3 regions of the Streptomyces sp. NPDC050315 genome follow, and region 1 is predicted to be linked to each of the others. Evidence: riboswitches for the same ligand, from Rfam matches in the RefSeq annotation. Region 1 holds a riboswitch; each other region holds the start of a gene.
The links. A riboswitch is a leader RNA that binds a small molecule or an ion and turns the genes downstream of it on or off. The one in region 1 is predicted to bind thiamine pyrophosphate.

Region 1 (5,587 bases):
TCGTCGGCGGACCGGTCCGGCCGTACGCCCGATTCTTCGCCCGGCACCTGGATTGACAATTCGACTCCCGCCTGGTTAAGATGACTCCAGTAAAGCTTCGCCATGCTCAAATTCATTTCAGGGCATGGAAACTCCCAATATACGCGGAGAGCCGCCCCGGCCGCCAATGCGACCGGGGTTTTGTTGTGTCCGCAGGCCTTTTCAGTTTCCGCGCGCGCCGCGCAGCCGAAGCGGTGCGTAGACCGCGACCGAGACCAGGAAAGTCACGAAGTACGCCAGGTCCGCGCCGTGCAGCGCCTCGGCGACCGGGCCGATGTACAGCGAGGTGTCCATGAAGGGCACGGCGGCGGCGAACGACACGACGAAGGCCAGTACCGCCGGCCACCACGGCTGCGGACGGGCGAATTCCTCGTGCACCTCGACCGGCCGACCGCTGCGGGCGCGGGCGCGGGCGAGCCAGTCGATCGCGACGACGCCGATGAAGCCGGGTATCCAGTAGCCGACGAAGAGCAGCACGTTCTGGAAGCGGGCCGTGGTGTCGGCGGCGTGCATCCACAGGACGAGCAGGAAGCCGAGTACGGCGGCGACTGCGGCGGCGATGGGGCGTGGGATGCGGACCCCGGCCGTCTGCAGGGCCAGCGAACCGCTGTAGTCGTTCATGGCGTTGCTGCACACCGCCGAGGCGGCGATGGCCAGCAGCCCGAAGGCGCCCAGCGCCCCGCCGCCGAGCAGCTTGTGCACGCCCGCCGCCGTCTGGTCGGTGAAGAGGCCCGCCGCCCACAGGCCGAGGGTCTGCACCCAGAGGTACGCGGCGGCCATGCCGAGCAGGGTGTACCAGAACATCCGCGGCCGGGAGGACGAGCGCGGCAGGTACCGACTGAAGTCCGAGGCGTAGGGGGCCCAGGAGATGGCGAGGCTCAGCGCGACGGTGGTGGTCAGGACGAAGGCCCCGGCCCGGTCGGCGCCGTGTGCGGTGGCGGCCGACGGGAGCGGGACACCATCGAGGAGCTTGACGCTGAGGGCGAGGAAGGCCGCGCCCAGCACGAAGGTCATCACGGTCTGGAGGCGGTGGATGGCCTCGTACCCGAGGACGCCGACGACGCCCTGGAGGAGCAGGACGGTCAGCGCGCCCAGCCAGAAGGGCCAGCCGAGCAGGCGGGCCAGCGCGTCGCCGCCGAACAGTCCGATCAGCGCGTCCCAGGCGATGGAGGACAGCCACTGCAGGATGCCGGGCAGTACGACGCCGCCGCCGAACGCCAGCCGGGCGAGCGGCAGTTGACCGGTGCCGGTGAGGCTGCCCCACGTACCGAGGTAGGCGGACGGCGCGGCGCCGAGCAGCGTGCCGAGCGCCATCGCGGCGAACGCGGTCCAGAAGTCGAGTCCGAGGCCGATGCCCACGGTGCCGGTGAAGACGCCGGTCATGGTCAGGTTGGGCGCGAACCACACGGTGAACAGGCGGCCGGGGCGGCCGTAGCGGTTGTTCTCGGGCACGGGGCCGATGCCGTGCCGTTCGACGGACAGATCGCCGGCGCCGGCGGGCATCCGCCCGTCGAACACGGGACGCTCGATGGTCATGGGTCTTCCAGGGGTCGGGGTTCCGGATCGGGAACGGGGTGCGGGTAGCATGTGGGCACACAGAGACACGGGGTGCCCATCTCAAGGGCTGAGATCACACCCGTCGAACCTGATCTGGTTCGCACCAGCGAAGGGATGTCACAGAGGAATGCCCCTATGACGCGTCCGGCCGACGACCTGCTTGCCACGGCCCGGCAAGCGCTCATCCGCGTACGCCATGAAACACCACTGGTGCAGTGCCTCACCAACCAGGTCGTTTCGAACTTCACGGCCAACGTTCTGCTCGCGCTGGGGGCCGCCCCGGCCATGGTGGACATCCCCGAGGAGGCCGGCCCGTTCGCCGGGGCCGCCTCGGGACTGCTGGTCAACGTGGGCACACCGCACGCCGAGCAGCGCGCGGCCATGACCGAGGCGGTGGCGTCGGCAGTCCGCAACGGGACGCCGTGGGTGCTGGACCCGGTGGCGATCGGCTCGCTGCGGGTACGGACCGCGCTGGCGCACCGGCTGGCCGCGCAGGGCCCGTCCATTGTGCGCGGCAACGCCTCGGAGATCATCGCGCTGGCCGGGACCGGAGGCGGCGGGCGCGGGGTGGACGCGACGGACGAGGTCGAGTCGGCGGCCGGGGCCGCGGGCACGCTGGCCCGCGCGACGGGTGCGGTGGTCACTGTCTCCGGACCGGTCGATCTGCTGACGGACGGCGCGCGGACGGTACGGGTCGCCAACGGGGACCCGCTGCTGACGCGGGTGACCGGCGGTGGCTGTGCGCTGGGCGCGGTGCTGGCGGCGTTCGCCCCGCCGCACTCGGCTCCGGACGGTGACCGGCTGGCCGCCGCGGTCGCCGCGGTGACGGTCTACACCGTGGCCGCCGAGGTCGCGGCCGAGCGCAGCGGCGGCCCCGGCAGCTTCGCGGCCGCCTTCCTGGACGCGCTGTACGGCCTCGACGAGGACACGCTCGACAAGCGGGCGGCCATCTCGTGGGCGTGACCGGGGACCCGGAACTGCCCGCACCGCTGGACCTCTCCGTGTACCTGGTCACCGACGCGGCGCAGGCCGCCGCGTGCGGCCGGGACGTGCCCGGCACGGTCGCGGAGGCGGTGGCCGGCGGGGTCACGGCAGTACAGGTGCGGGAGAAGGACGGCGCAGCACGGGAGTTCCTCGACACGGTGCTGCGGATCTCCGCGGTACTGCCCGAGCACGTCGCGCTGTTCGTCAACGACCGGGTGGATGTGTACTTGGCGGCGCGCGCGGCCGGGGCGCGGGTGACCGGGGTGCACGTCGGCCAGTCCGACCTGCCGGTGGCCGCGGTCCGCGCGCTGACCGGGCCGGAAGCGGTGATCGGGCTGAGCGCCGCGACGGAGGACGAACTGCGGGCCGCGGCCAAGGAACCGGCGCGGGTCGACTACGTCGGCATCGGCGCGCTGCACGCGACCCGTACCAAGGCGGACGCGCCACCGGAGTTGGGCATCGAGGGCTTCGCCCGGCTGGCGGCGCCCACGCCGCTGCCGGCGGTGGCGATCGGCGGGGTGACGGTGGCGGACATGGCGCCGCTGCGGGCCGCGGGCGCGGCGGGCGGCGCGGTCGTCTCGGGCATCTGCGCGGCCGCCGACCCCCGTACGGCGGCGCGCGCTTACGCGGAGGCGTGGGGCCGGGCCTCCTGAGCCACTCTGCCCCTCCCCCGACGGGCCGTCAGCCGCCGCGCCGCCGACGTAACCGTTGGCGGTACTGGTGACGGCCCACAGCGTGGCGCCGGCCGCGTCCAGCAGGACGAAGCGGCGCAGCGGGAACCGCAGGCTGCCGGTGGACAGTGCGGACGCCACCCGGCCGCCGGGCAGGAAGCGGCCCGCCACTATCAGTGTCGTGGCGTGCCGCCCGACCATGGCGCGCCCCCACGTGTACCGTTGCCGGCCCTTCTCGCCGCGCAGCAGCCGGTCGATGGCCCGCGGTCCGGCCCAATCAGGTGGTCGGCGAGGCCGTCGAAGGGGCCGGGTCTCCGTTCGCTGGGTGTCCGCGGCGCGGGAGCGGGTACTCGACGGGCCCGCACCGTTCCCGATCGACGGTAGGAGCCGGGTGAACCGCGCCGCAGTGCCCGAAGGTCCGAGGCGGCCCCTGACCTTCGTCAGGGGTCCCGTTCCGCCGGGCGGAGGAGCGCGGTCCCGGTGCGTGCCAGGGGTATTCCTAATCCCCCAGGAAGAAGCGCCGGTAGCGGTCGTCGATCCGGTCCATGTCCAGCAGCACAAAGAAGTCCGCGACATCGGACTCCGGGTCGTGGGCCGGTGCCCCGCACATCCAGGCGCCGATCCGGAGGTAGCCGCGAAGCAGCGGCGGCAGCAGCGCGTAACTCGGCTCGTTCTCGATCACGCCCGGCGGCGTCCACGGGCGGTACGGGTGCACTCGCAGCTCGGCCGGGGAGCAGTGCTTCATCGTCCCCAGCAGCCAGGCGTGCGAGGCCGCTTGGCCGCCGTCGGCCAGCGGTACGGAGGCGCAGCCCGCGAGGTAGCGGTGGCCGGAGAGCAGGACGTACCGGGCGAGCGCGGCCCACATCAGGTTGATCACCGCGCCGGTCCGGTGGTCCGGGTGCACGCACGCGCGCCCGGCCTCCACCATCCGCCCGCGCACGTCGTGCAGCGCCCGCAGGTCGAACTCGCCCTCGCAGTAGGAGCGTTCGCCGCGCCCCGGGGGCAGCAGGCGATACGTACCGACCACCTCGCCACTGGCGGTGTCCGTCACGATCAGGTGATCGGCCGACGCGTCGAAGCCGTCGACGTCGTGGCCGGCCGGCCGGGTGCGCAGCCGGGCCCCCAGCTCCCCGCCGAAGACCCGGCGGCGCAGCCGCTGCGCGGCCCGTATCTCCCCCGTCGTGTCCGCGATGGAGGTGACGTACGAACCAGTGGTCGCGGCAGCGGTGGATACCGAGAGCATGAGAAACGATCTCCCTTCCTGGGGATCTTTCCGGGGCTTTCCGGGGATCTTTCCGGGGACGGCCGGCGCCGGCACGCACGCCCGGCGGAGGCTCGCGCCGGAACGGCGGGTGCGCCGCTCGACCATGAAAGCCACGAGTGCCCCTCGGGACCCGGCATCGGCCGAAAGACACCGGCCGTTCCCGCCTTTGGGCAGGCGCCCCTACCGCGCCCCGGCGCCGGGCCCAACAGAGCCTGCCGGTCCCAGTACGAGGCCGAGCGGCCCTGCCCGCCGGGCGCCGCGGGGTGGCAGAATCCCAGTCGCTCCCGCGTCGCGGCACGGCGGGCCGCGACGGCTTGTCCCACCAGGTCTTGATGCCGAGGGAGACCGCGATGACGTGGACCGCCCCTTCCCTGCACCCGTTGTGGACCTCTGTCCGCCGCCGGCTCCGACCGGCCCTCCTGCCGGGCCTTTTGCCGGTGCCTTCCCGAACGGCCCGAACGGCCCGAACAGCTCGGACTGCCCGAACGGCCCGAACACCCCGAACGGCCGGTGCTGCGGCAGCGGTCGGCGACGATGACGGCGGGATCGGACCGTCCCCGGTCGCGGTACGCCGGTACGCCGACCGCACCGTCATCGAGGTGCACCGCCCGATCCGCCCGGCCGCCGAGCCCCACTTGGGACGACTCCTGAACGCCGTCATCCGCCCGGGCAGCGGCGATGTCGTCGTCGATCTGCACCGGGTGGGCCGGGCGGACGACGCCGCGGCGCTGGTCCGGCTGGCCCAGGTGCTCTGCGCCCACCACGAGGTGGACTGCTCGGTCGCGTACGACGCGTCGGACGTCGTGGCCCGCCCGTCCCCGAGCAGACACCTGCCCGCCGCGGGGGCAGCACCGCGCCGAAGCGGCCCCCGCATACCGGGATCGCTATCTGATAACGGACTTCCACTCGAACATCCCTTTCGACACGTCCGCCCCGTACCGTGCTTCTCAATGCCCCTTTGATCTTGTTCGAGGGGCTCTCGGGGAGGGGAACGGGGAATGCGCAGCGGGGTGAAGACCGCCATCGTCGGCGGGGTGTTCGTCGTGGTGGGCGGGGTCGTGCTGTACGGCGG
Region 2 (5,587 bases), on a different contig from region 1:
GGCCACGGCGGGATCATGGACCGGCTGGACTCCCTGCTGCCGACGGCCCCGGTGGTATGGCTCCTCCTGGTGATCTTCGTCGGCACGGGCTGACCCCGCGCCGCGCACGAGCCCCCCGTCTGCGGTCCGCCGCGGATGGGGGGCTTTGTTTTCACACGGTCAGGGAAGACCGGGCTTCACACGGTCAGCGGGACCGGGTGGATCTCGTCGGCCCGGTGACCTGCGCGTTCGTGGACACGCTGGACCGCATCGGCCGAGGGCGCCTCGGAGAGGCAGTAGACCGTGCCGGACTGCGGATCCGCCCACGCCTTCTCGAAGTGGACGCCTTCTTCCTTCTCGATGGCGAGATCGGCCTCGTGGGCCTCCTTCAGCTGGTCGCCCGTGATGCCCTTCATCCCCTGGTGGACGTCCATGAACTGGGCCATGGCGTTGCGCCTCCTTCCGACGTGCGCGTCCCGACGGTGACGATCGCCGAGGCGGCTTACCAGCTCCGACATCTCCATCGTCTGCCCGCACGACGACGGCGGCGACCGGACGGGCCACGACCGGCAGGCAGCGAGGGTGACGGCCCCCACCCCGCTCTCATCAGGGCAGCCCCCGATGATCTGCGACACTGGACGGACCATGCCTGCACCTGGAGAACTTACTTTTGTCGCGCCGCGGGGGGCCAAGAAGCCGCCGCGGCATCTTGCCGATCTTTCGCCCGCTGAGCGCAAGGAGGCCGTGGCGGCGATCGGGGAGAAGCCGTTCCGCGCCAAGCAGCTGTCGCAGCACTACTTTGCGCGGTATGCGCACGACCCGGAGCAGTGGACGGACATTCCGGCCGCGGCGCGGGAGAAGCTGGCGGCCGAGATGCTGCCGGAGCTGATGAGCGTGGTGCGGCACATCTCGTGCGACGACGACCAGACGCGCAAGACGCTGTGGAAACTGTTCGACGGGACGCTGGTCGAGTCGGTGCTGATGCGGTACCCGGACCGGGTGACGATGTGCATCTCCTCGCAGGCCGGGTGCGGGATGAACTGCCCGTTCTGCGCGACGGGGCAGGCGGGGCTGGACCGGAACCTCTCGACCGCTGAAATCGTTCATCAGATTGTCGATGGGATGCGGGCGCTCAGGGATGGGGAGATCCCTGGTGGGCCGGCGCGGCTGTCGAACATTGTGTTCATGGGGATGGGCGAGCCGCTCGCGAACTACAACCGGGTCACGGGGGCGATCCGGCGGCTGACCGATCCCGAGCCGGACGGGCTGGGGCTGTCGCAGCGGGGGATCACCGTGTCCACGGTGGGGCTGGTGCCGGCGATGCTGCGCTTCGCCGACGAGGGCTTCAAGTGCCGGCTCGCGGTCTCGCTGCACGCGCCGGACGACGAGCTGCGGGACACGCTCGTGCCGGTGAACACGCGGTGGAAGGTGAGGGAGGTGCTCGATGCTGCTTGGACGTACGCGGAGAAGTCCGGGCGCCGGATTTCGATCGAGTACGCGCTGATCCGGGACATCAACGACCAGGCGTGGCGCGGGGACCTGCTCGGGAAGCTGCTCAAGGGGAAGCGGGTGCATGTGAACCTGATTCCGCTGAACCCGACGCCCGGGTCCAAGTGGACCGCCTCGCGGCCGGAGGACGAGAAGGCGTTCGTCGAGGCGATCGCGGCGCATGGTGTGCCGGTGACCGTGCGGGACACCCGTGGGCAGGAGATCGACGGTGCGTGCGGCCAGCTCGCGGCCTCGGAGCGCTGAGAGCGCGCTGGTAACGTAGCGTCGAACGTTTCTACATCACCTATAACGCACACCATCCGACAGGGGAGCGCCACAGCGCTGAGAGTGCGGGCAGTGAGAGCCGATGCCGCTGCCGCAGACCCTTGAACCTCGCCCGGGTCATTCCGGGTAGGAAGTTCGGTCGTCCTCATGCTGTTGCGCCCTGCCCGCGGTACCGGTCCCACCGGACGCCGCGGGCGGGGCCGCGTCTCTTCCTGGCCAGCCAGGAGGAATGAACAAGTGAGAACTTTCGGTAAGGCCACCGCGGCTGCCGTCGTACTGGCGGTCGGCGGTGCGGCGCTGGCCGGCTGCGGCGCCTCCGGCGGCGACGAGGCGGGCGACGCCAAGACCGTCAAGCTCGTCACCCACGACTCGTTCGCGGCCTCGAAGTCCGTACTGAAGGAGTTCGAGAAGCAGAGCGGGTACAAGGTCCAGCTCGTCAAGGGCGGCGACGCAGGCAAGGCCGTCAACCAGGCGGTGCTGACGAAGGACAACCCGCAGGGGGACGTCTTCTTCGGGATCGACAACACGCTGCTGTCGCGCGGGCTCGACGAGGGGCTCTTCACGCCGTACGAGGCCAAGGGGCTGAGCGGGGTGCCCGCGGAGTTCCAGCTGGACAAGGCGGAGCACCGGGTCACGCCCGTCGACTACGGCGACATCTGCGTGAATTATGACAAGGCGTACTTCGAGCAGCACGACATCGCGCCGCCGAAGACGTTCGGTGATCTGGTGAAGCCGCAGTACAAGGGGCTGTTGGTCACCGAGAACTCGGCCACGTCGTCGCCGGGGCTGGCGTTCCAGCTCGGGACCATCGCCGAGTACGGCAAGGGTGGCTGGCAGGACTACTGGAAGAAGCTCAAGGCCAACGACGTCGAGGTCGTCGACGGCTGGGAGCAGGCGTACTACGAGCGGTTCTCGGGCGCGGCCGGCAGCAAGGGCGACAAGCCGCTGGTCGTTTCCTACGCCTCCAGCCCGCCCGCCGAGGTCATGGCCAAGAAGCCGGCGCCGAAGGAGGCGCCGACCGGCGTCGCCACCGGGACCTGCTTCCGGCAGACCGAGTTCGCCGGGCTGCTGAAGGGCGCCGCGAACGAGAAGGGCGGCAAGGCGCTGCTGGACTTCCTGATCAGCAAGAAGTTCCAGGAGGACCTGCCGCTGCAGATGTTCGTCAACCCGGTGGTCGAGGGCGCGAAGGTGCCCGAGCTGTTCACCAAGTACGGGCAGAAGATCGATGAGCCGAAGACGGTCGCGCCCGCGGACATCAGCAAGAACCGCGAACAGTGGATCAAGCAGTGGTCCTCGCTCGTCGTGAAGTAGACCCGGGCGCGGACCAGGGACGTTTCCGGCGGCCGGGGCGCGGCGAGGACGCGCGCCGGCCGGCCGGGCGCGCCACGGCCACTCGGCTCGCGCTGATGGCCGTGCCGTTCGGCTTCTTCGTGCTCTTCTTCGCCTACCCGGTCGCCATGATCGTCGGCCGGGGGCTGCGGGAGGGCGGGAGCTGGCAGTTCGGGCGGGTGGGCGAGGTCCTCACCGATCCCGACCTGCTGCACGTCCTGTGGTTCACCGGCTGGCAGGCGGCGGCTTCCACGGCACTCACGCTGCTGATCGCGCTCCCCGGCGCGTACGTCTTCGCGCGCTTCGAATTCCCCGGAAAGAGGCTGCTGCGGGCGGTCGTCACCGTGCCGTTCGTGCTGCCCACCGTCGTCGTCGGCTCCGCCTTCCTGGCGCTCGTCGGCCGCGGCGGCCTGCTGGACGACCTGTGGGGCGTACGGCTGGACACCTCGGTCTGGGCGATCCTGCTCGCGCACGTCTTCTTCAACTACGCGGTGGTCGTACGGACCGTCGGCGGGCTCTGGAGCGCGCTGGATCCGCGCCAGGAGGAGGCCGCGCGGGTGCTCGGCGCCGGGCGGTTCGCGGCCTGGCGGCGGGTGACGCTGCCCGCGCTGGCTCCCGCCGTGGCCGCCGCCGCGCTGATGGTCTTCCTCTTCACCTTCACCTCCTTCGGGATCGTGCAGATCCTCGGGGGCCCGCGCTTCGCCACCCTCGAAGTGGAGATCTACCGGCAGACCGCCGACTTCCTGGACCTGCCGACCGCCGCGGTGCTCACCCTCGTGCAGTTCGCCGCCGTACTCGGACTGCTCGCGCTGCACGCGTGGACGGTACGGCGGCGCGAGAGCGCGCTGAAGCTGGTCGACGCGTCCCGTACGGCGCGCAGGCCGCGCGGCGCCGGACAGTGGGCGCTGCTGGGCAGCACGTTCGTGGTGATCGCGCTGCTGCTCGTGCTGCCGCTTGCCGTACTGGTCGAGCGGTCCTTCGCCGGGCCCGACGGCTACGGCCCGGTCTTCTACCGCGCGCTGCAGGCCGCGGCCGGTGCGGATTCCACGTTCACCGTGCCGCCGCTGACTGCCCTGTGGAACTCGCTCGCGTACGCGGTCGCCGCCACCGCCATCGCGGTCGTCGTCGGCGGGCTGGCGGCGGCCGCGCTGACGCGGCGCGGCGGCCGGCTCGTCCGCGGCTTCGACGCGCTGCTCATGCTGCCGCTCGGCGTCTCCGCCGTGACCGTCGGCTTCGGCTTCCTGATCAGCCTCGACGAGCCGCCGCTGGACCTGCGCACCTCCTGGTGGCTCGTACCGCTCGCGCAGGCCCTCGTGGGCGTGCCCTTCGTCGTACGGACCATGCTGCCGGTGCTGCGCGCGGTGGACGGGCGGCTGCGGGAGGCCGCTGCCGTACTGGGAGCCACGCCCTGGCAGGTGTGGCGCGAGGTCGATCTGCCGCTGGTGCGGCGGGCGTTGCTGATCGCGGCCGGTTTCGCGTTCGCCGTCTCGCTCGGCGAGTTCGGCGCGACGGTGTTCATCGCGAGTCCGGACCGGCCCACGCTCCCGGTGGCCGTGGCGCGGCTGCTGGGCCGCGCGGGCGAGCTCAACTACGGGCAGGCGATGGCCCTGTCGACGATTCTCATGGTGGTGTGCGCGGGGGCGCTGCTGGCGCTGGAGCGGGTACGCACCGACCGGACGGGAGAGTTCTAGGTGACCGACAACCGGACCGGCAATCGGACTGACGGCCCTCTCCTGCGCCTGGATGCCCTCAGCGTCCGCTTCGGTACGCACACCGCGCTGGACGCCGTCGCCCTGGACGTCGCCGAGCACGAGACCGTCTGCGTCCTCGGGCCCAGCGGCAGCGGCAAGTCGACGCTGCTGCGGGTGATCGCCGGGCTGCAGCAGGCCGACGCGGGCGAGGTCGTACTCGATGGCCGGAACCTGCGTACCGTACCCACCCACCGGCGCGGCGTCGGGCTGATGTTCCAGGACCACCAGCTCTTCCCGCAGCGCGACGTGGCGGGCAACGTCGCCTTCGGGCTGCGGATGCGCGGCGCCGCACGGGCCGAGCAGGAACGGAAGGTCGCCGAGCTGCTCGACCTGGTGGGCCTGCCGGGCGCCCAGCGCCGGGCCGTCGGCTCGCTCTCCGGCGGCGAGCAGCAGCGCGTCGCGCTGGCCAGGGCGCTGGCGCCCAGCCCCCGGCTGCTGATGCTGGACGAGCCGCTCGGCCAGCTCGACCGCGGGCTGCGCGAGCGCCTGGTGGTCGAACTGCGGCGGCTTTTCAGGGAGTTGGGGACGACCGTACTGGCGGTGACGCACGACCAGGGTGAGGCGTTCGCGCTCGCCGACCGGGTCGTCGTCATGCGCGACGGGCGGATCGCGCAGACCGGTACGCCGCTGGAGGTCTGGCAGCGCCCCGCCGACGAGTTCGTCGCCCGCTTCCTCGGCTTCGACAACGTCGTGCCGGCCACGGTCACCGGCGAGGCCGCGGACACCCCGTGGGGCAAGGTGCCGGTCCCGGACGG
Region 3 (5,587 bases), on a different contig from region 1:
GCCGGGCCGGTCGCGGCCTTCGCCTGCGGCGGTACCGCGTCCAGCTGCTCGTCCGTAAGCGCGGCGCGCGCATTACGGGCCAGCGCGAGCAGCGTCACGGCGTCCTGCGGGCGCACCTCGGGGTTGCGCGCGGTGGCCTCGACGACCAGGTCGTCCAGCTCGGGTGGCAGCCCCGGTACGAGCCCGGAGGGCGCCGGCACGTCCTCGTGGAGGTGCTGGTAGAGCACCTGGGCCGGCGTACCGCCGCCGTGCGGCTTGCTGCCGGTGAGCATCTCGTAGAGCGCCACGCCACAGGCGTAGACGTCCGCGCGGGTGTCCGCGCTGCCGTCCTCGATTTGCTCGGGCGCCAGATAGGAGACGGTGCCCAGCACCGTGCCGGTGGTGGCCGTGGTGTTGGTGTCGACCGCGCGGACCAGGCCGAAGTCGGCGACCTTGACCCGGCCGTCGTCCCCGATCAGCACGTTCTCCGGTTTCATGTCGCGGTGCACCATGCCCGCCCGGTGCGCCGAGCCCAGCGCCGCGAGGATCGGCTCCAGGATGTCCAGCGCGGCGCGCGGCTGCAGGGCGCCGCGCTCGCGCAGTACGTCCCTCAGGGTGCAGCCCGCGACGTACTCCATGGCGAGGTACACGTACGTGCCGTCGGTGCCCTGGTCGAACACGCCGACCACGTTCGGGTGCGACAGTCGGGCCACCGACTTCGCCTCCCGGATGAAGCGCTCGACGAAGGAGGCGTCGGCGGCCAGTGAGGGGTGCATCACCTTCAGGGCGAGCACACGGTCCAGCCGGGTGTCGACGGCGCGGTAGACCGTCGCCATCCCGCCGGTGGCGATGCGCGCCTGGACGCGGTAGCGGCCGTCGAGCAGCTGTCCGACCAGGGGGTCCTGAAGGGTGGTATCCACGGCAGACGAGTCTACGAGCAGCTGTCCACCGCCCTCATGCCCTCCGTGCCGTACGGGCCGGACTGCAGCCGAACGGTAACGGGCGGAGGGGTACGAGGCGCAGGCCGGGGCGCCGGAGGCGGGCCTTCCGGCGCCCCTGCCGAGATGCCTCAGAAGGCGGGCCGCTCCGGGTCCAGCTCGGCCATTCCAGCGGCCGGGGAGGACGCCTCGGCGAAGTGGCGGCGCGGGATGCGGCCCGCCCGGTACGCCAGCCGGCCCGCCTCGACCGCGTGCCGCATGGCGTGCGCCATCAGGACCGGCTCCTGGGCCCTGGTGACGGCCGAGGCCAGCATGACGGCGGCGCAGCCCAGCTCCATGGCCAGCGCGGCGTCCGAGGCGGTGCCGGCGCCGGCGTCCAGGATGACCGGCACCCCGGCCCGCTCGGTGATCAGCTGGAAGTTGTGCGGGTTGCGGATGCCGAGCCCGGAGCCGATGGGGGAGCCCAGCGGCATGATCGCCGCGCACCCCACGTCCTCCAGCTTCCGCGCGAGCACCGGGTCGTCGTTGGTGTACGGCAGGACCGTGAACCCGTCGTCGACCAGCGTCTCGGCCGCGTCCAGCAGCTCCACGGGGTCCGGCAGCAGGGTCCGCTCGTCGGCGACGACCTCCAGCTTCACCCAGTCCGTGCCGAGCGCCTCACGGGCCAGCCGGGCGGTCAGCACCGCTTCGCCCGCGGTGTAGCAGCCCGCGGTGTTCGGCAGCGTCCGTATGCCGTGTCTGTTCAGTACGGAGAGCACCGAGCCCTGCACTGTCGGGTCCAGCCGCCGCATCGCCACGGTGGTCAGCTCCGTACCGGAGGCCAGCAGCGCGCGCTCCATGATGTCCAGACTCGGCGCGCCACCGGTCCCCATGATCAGCCGGGATCGGAAGGCGGTGCCGGCGATGACGAGCGGGTCGGCTTCGGGAGCCGCGCTTGTCGCCGCCTCCGGGGCGGTCTCCTCGATGGTGTACGTATCGGCCATCTGTACGGATCAGCCTCCCTGGACTGCGGTGAGAACTTCGACGCGGTCCCCGTTGCCGAGCGGGGTCGCCGCCCACTGGCTGCGCGGGACGACCTCTTCGTTGACGGCGGCGGCGACTCCGCTGGAGGCGGTGGTCAGAGTGGCCACGAGTTGGTCGAGCGGCTGGCCGTAGGGGATCTCGCGCGGCTCGCCGTTCACGGAGACGGTGACGGGCGCGGCAACGGGGGCGGCGGGGTCGGGTGCCTTCGAGGCGGTCATGCGGTCTGCTCCTGGAGTGCGGCGCGCTGCGGCGCCGGATCGGGGGAAGCGGCGGCTGCGGGCCCGAAGCGCAGCGGCGTGAAGGGCCGCGCCTCCTCGGGCAGCTCCCCGGTGGTCAGCGCGTGCGCCATGACGTCACCGGTGACGGGGGTGAGCAGCACACCGTTGCGGAAGTGGCCGGTGGCCATCAGGAGGCCGGGCAGCGCGCTGGGCCCGAGGAGCGGCGCGTTGTCGGGCGACCCGGGGCGCAGCCCGGCGATCGTCTCGACCAGCGGCAGTTCGGTGATGCCCGGCACCAGCTCGTGCGCGTCGCGCAGCAGCTCGTAGACGCCGCCCGCGGTCACCGTGGTGTCCCAGCCCAGCTCCTCACTGGTGGCGCCGACGACCATGTCGCCGTTCTCGCGCGGCACCAGGTAGAGCGGGCCGCCGCGCACCACGGCGCGCACGGTGCGGGACAGGAAGGGGCCGTACGCGGCGGGAATCCGCAGCCGCAGCACCTGGCCCTTGACCGGCCGTACTGGCGGCCGTACGTGCTCGGGCACCCCGGCCAGCCGTCCGCTGAAGCTGCCGGCCGCCAGCACGACCTGCCCGGCCGGCAGCGCCGTGCCGTCCGCCAGCTCGATGCCGGTGGCCCGGTCCCCGGCGACTGTGAGCCGCGCGGCCCGCTCCCGTACGAACTCCACCCCGGCCCGCTCGCAGGCCGTCAGCAGGGCCGTGGCGAGCCGTCGCGGGTCGATCTGGTGGTCACCGTCCACCCGCAGACCGCCGCGCACGCCCGGCGCCAGCATCGGTTCGAGCTTCCGGCACTCGCGGCCGGTCAGCCACTCCGAGTCCAGGCCGCAGCGGCGCTGCAGTGCGTGCAGCTCCCGCAGGTGGGCGCGGTCGTCGGCGTCCAGAGCCACGGCGAGCGTGCCGCACCGCCGGTGTCCCAGGTCCTGGCCGCTCGCCTCGGCCAGCTCGGCGGCGAACGCCGGATAGCGCGCCGCGGAGTCGAGATTCAGCCCCAGGAGCGTTTCCTCGCCGTAGTGCAGCTCCGTGACGGCGGCCAGCATGCCGGCCGCGACGCGCGCCGCGCCGCCGCCCGGCTCCGGGTCCACGACGGCGGTGCGCAGGCCCCGCTGGGCCGCCCGCCAGGCCGTCACGAGCCCCATGAGACCGCCCCCGACGATCACCGCGTCGGGCCGCCCGGCAGCTGTCTCCGCCGGTGTACGTGCAGGTGGATGCATGGGCTTCCAGCCCCTCCCTTCGCCGGCATGACCCGGATCAGGTTCGTACGGTCGGAGGCCGCCGCAGCCTCCCTCTCAGCCCGGTGCGTCCGGGCTCCCGCGAGTACAAGTGCCGTCAGAGTAGTACGCGCGCGACACTCGCCGTAAGGGTGCTCTGCGCGGCCGGAGCGTGACCCTGTGTCAGAGATCTCGTCGCGCGGTGCTAAGCCCCCCGAAGGGGTGCGTCCTAGAGTGATCAGGTGAGCCAGCAGAGCAAGTACTCGCGGACCCCCGACCGCTCGCGCCGCGTCGTCATCGCCGGCGCGGGGATGGCGGGCGTGCAGACCGCCGTTGCCCTGCGCGAACAGGGCTGGCGCGGCACGATCACCCTGCTCGGCGCCGAACCGCACCCGCCCTACGACCGGCCGCCGCTCTCCAAGGCGGTGCTGCTCGGCAAGGCGGACGGCTCGGCCTTCGACGTCGACTTCGCCTCCCTGGGTATCGAGCTGCAGCTCGGCACGAGTGTCACCGGACTCGACGCCGACGCCCATGAGGTGCTGACCGAGGCCGGCCCGGTGCCCTACGACCGGCTGGTCATCGCCACCGGGGCCGAGGCCATGACCCTCCCGGGCAGCGAGGGCGTACCGGGTGTGCACGTGCTGCGCACCCTGGACGACGCCGAGCGGCTGCGCCCGGTACTGGCCGCCCAGCAGCGCATCGTGGTCGTCGGCGCGGGCTGGATCGGCGCGGAGTTCGCCACCGCGGCCCGCGAGACCGGCTGCGAGGTCACCGTCGTGGAGGCCGCCGACCGCCCACTGGCCGGCGCGCTGCCCGAAGAGGTCGCCGCCCACATGGCCCGCTGGTACGCCGACGCGGGGGCCACGCTCCGTACCGGGACCAGAGTCGCCGCAGTGCAAGAAGGCGCCGTTCTGCTCGCCGACGGCACGTCCCTGCCCGCGGACGCCGTGGTGATCGGCATCGGCTCGCGCTGCGCCACGGACTGGCTGGCCGGCTCCGGTGTCGAGCTGTGCGAGGACCGCTCCGTACGGGCCGACGAGCGGCTGCGCACCTCGGTGCCCGATGTGTACGCGGTCGGCGACTGCGCCTCCTTCCCGTCCGCCCGCTACGGCCGCCGGCTCCTGGTGCACCACTGGGACAACGCCCTTCAGGGGCCGCGCACGGTCGCCTCGAACATCGCCCGGTGCGAGGTCGAGGGCACCGTGTACGACCCCGTGCCCTACTTCTGGTCGGAGCAGTTCGGCCGGTTCGTGCAGTGCGCCGGGTACCACGGTGTGGCCGACGAGCTAGTCTGGCGCGGCGACCCCGGGAGCGCGGCGTGGACGGCGCTGTGGCTGCGGGACGGCGCGCTGGTGGCGCTGCTGGCCGTGGGGCGGCCGCGCGACCTGGCGCAGGGACGCAAGCTCATCGAGCGGGGCGCGCTGCTGGACCGGACGGCCGCGGCGGACGCCTCGGTACCGCTGAAATCGGCTGCGGCGCAGGTGCGTTAGCGGCGGCGCGGCCGCCGGCTGTGGCCGGTGGTGTGCACTGATGGCGATGCCCGGCTACCGACTGTCAGTGGGGGATGGCACGCTTGGGGGTGTGACCGAGATTGACGCAAAGATCGATGGACTGGTTTCCGCCTGGCTCACCCTCCCCGACATCGCCGAGGAACTCGGCGTCGAGGTGACGCGAGTCAGGCAGCTGGTCAAGGAGGGCCAGCTGATCGCGGTGCGCCGCGGTGAGAACAGGGCCCTCCAGGTGCCGGCCGAGTTCATCAAGGAAGGCAAGGTCGTCAAGGGCCTGGTGGGGACGCTCACGCTCCTCAGGGACGACGGCTTCACCGACGAAGAGATGCTGGAGTGGCTGTTCACCGCGGATGAGACCCTGCCGGGGACGCCCGCGCAGGCGCTGCGCGAGAATCGCGGCACGGAGGTGAAGCGCCGGGCACAGGCGCTCGCCGTCTGACCCACCCGCCACACCGTCGCAACCGAAGGGCGTGCGGACCGGCCGGCCCGGTCCGGTCCGTACGCCCCGTCTGGGGGAGACCCGATGAGCACCGCACGACAGGCCCTGTCCGACGCCCGCCTCTACCTGTGCACGGGAGCCCGCAAGGAGCAGGGCGATCTGCCGCAGTTCCTGGACGCGGTGCTCTCCTCGGGCGTGGACATCGTGCAGCTGCGCGACAAGGGCATGGAGGCCGGCGAGGAGCTGGCGCACCTGGAGG

Region 2: linked by a shared signal. The riboswitch ahead of AB0I82_RS15685 (thiamine ABC transporter substrate-binding protein) and the one ahead of thiM (hydroxyethylthiazole kinase) in region 1 are both predicted to bind thiamine pyrophosphate.
Region 3: linked by a shared signal. The riboswitch ahead of thiO (glycine oxidase ThiO) and the one ahead of thiM (hydroxyethylthiazole kinase) in region 1 are both predicted to bind thiamine pyrophosphate.

The regions. Positions count from the first base shown of each region.
Region 1 covers NZ_JBFAKN010000001.1:1,111,940-1,117,526, forward strand. The annotation lists gene AB0I82_RS04910 (cytosine permease) at 202-1,575, opposite strand; TPP riboswitch at 1,634-1,728, shown strand; gene thiM (hydroxyethylthiazole kinase) at 1,732-2,559, shown strand; gene thiE (thiamine phosphate synthase) at 2,556-3,233, shown strand; gene AB0I82_RS04925 (GNAT family N-acyltransferase) at 3,751-4,494, opposite strand; gene AB0I82_RS04930 (penicillin-binding transpeptidase domain-containing protein) at 5,514-5,587, shown strand, end outside.
Region 2 covers NZ_JBFAKN010000004.1:85,189-90,775, reverse strand. The annotation lists gene AB0I82_RS15700 (phosphatidate cytidylyltransferase) at 1-93, shown strand, start outside; gene AB0I82_RS15695 (SCO4226 family nickel-binding protein) at 177-425, opposite strand; gene rlmN (23S rRNA (adenine(2503)-C(2))-methyltransferase RlmN) at 625-1,731, shown strand; TPP riboswitch at 1,783-1,903, shown strand; gene AB0I82_RS15685 (thiamine ABC transporter substrate-binding protein) at 1,990-3,063, shown strand; gene AB0I82_RS15680 (iron ABC transporter permease) at 3,159-4,772, shown strand; gene AB0I82_RS15675 (ABC transporter ATP-binding protein) at 4,773-5,587, shown strand, end outside.
Region 3 covers NZ_JBFAKN010000002.1:327,690-333,276, reverse strand. The annotation lists gene pknB (Stk1 family PASTA domain-containing Ser/Thr kinase) at 1-899, opposite strand, end outside; gene AB0I82_RS08485 (thiazole synthase) at 1,049-1,900, opposite strand; gene thiS (sulfur carrier protein ThiS) at 1,910-2,158, opposite strand; gene thiO (glycine oxidase ThiO) at 2,155-3,384, opposite strand; TPP riboswitch at 3,382-3,495, opposite strand; gene AB0I82_RS08470 (FAD-dependent oxidoreductase) at 3,624-4,871, shown strand; gene AB0I82_RS08465 (Rv2175c family DNA-binding protein) at 4,963-5,328, shown strand; gene thiE (thiamine phosphate synthase) at 5,413-5,587, shown strand, end outside.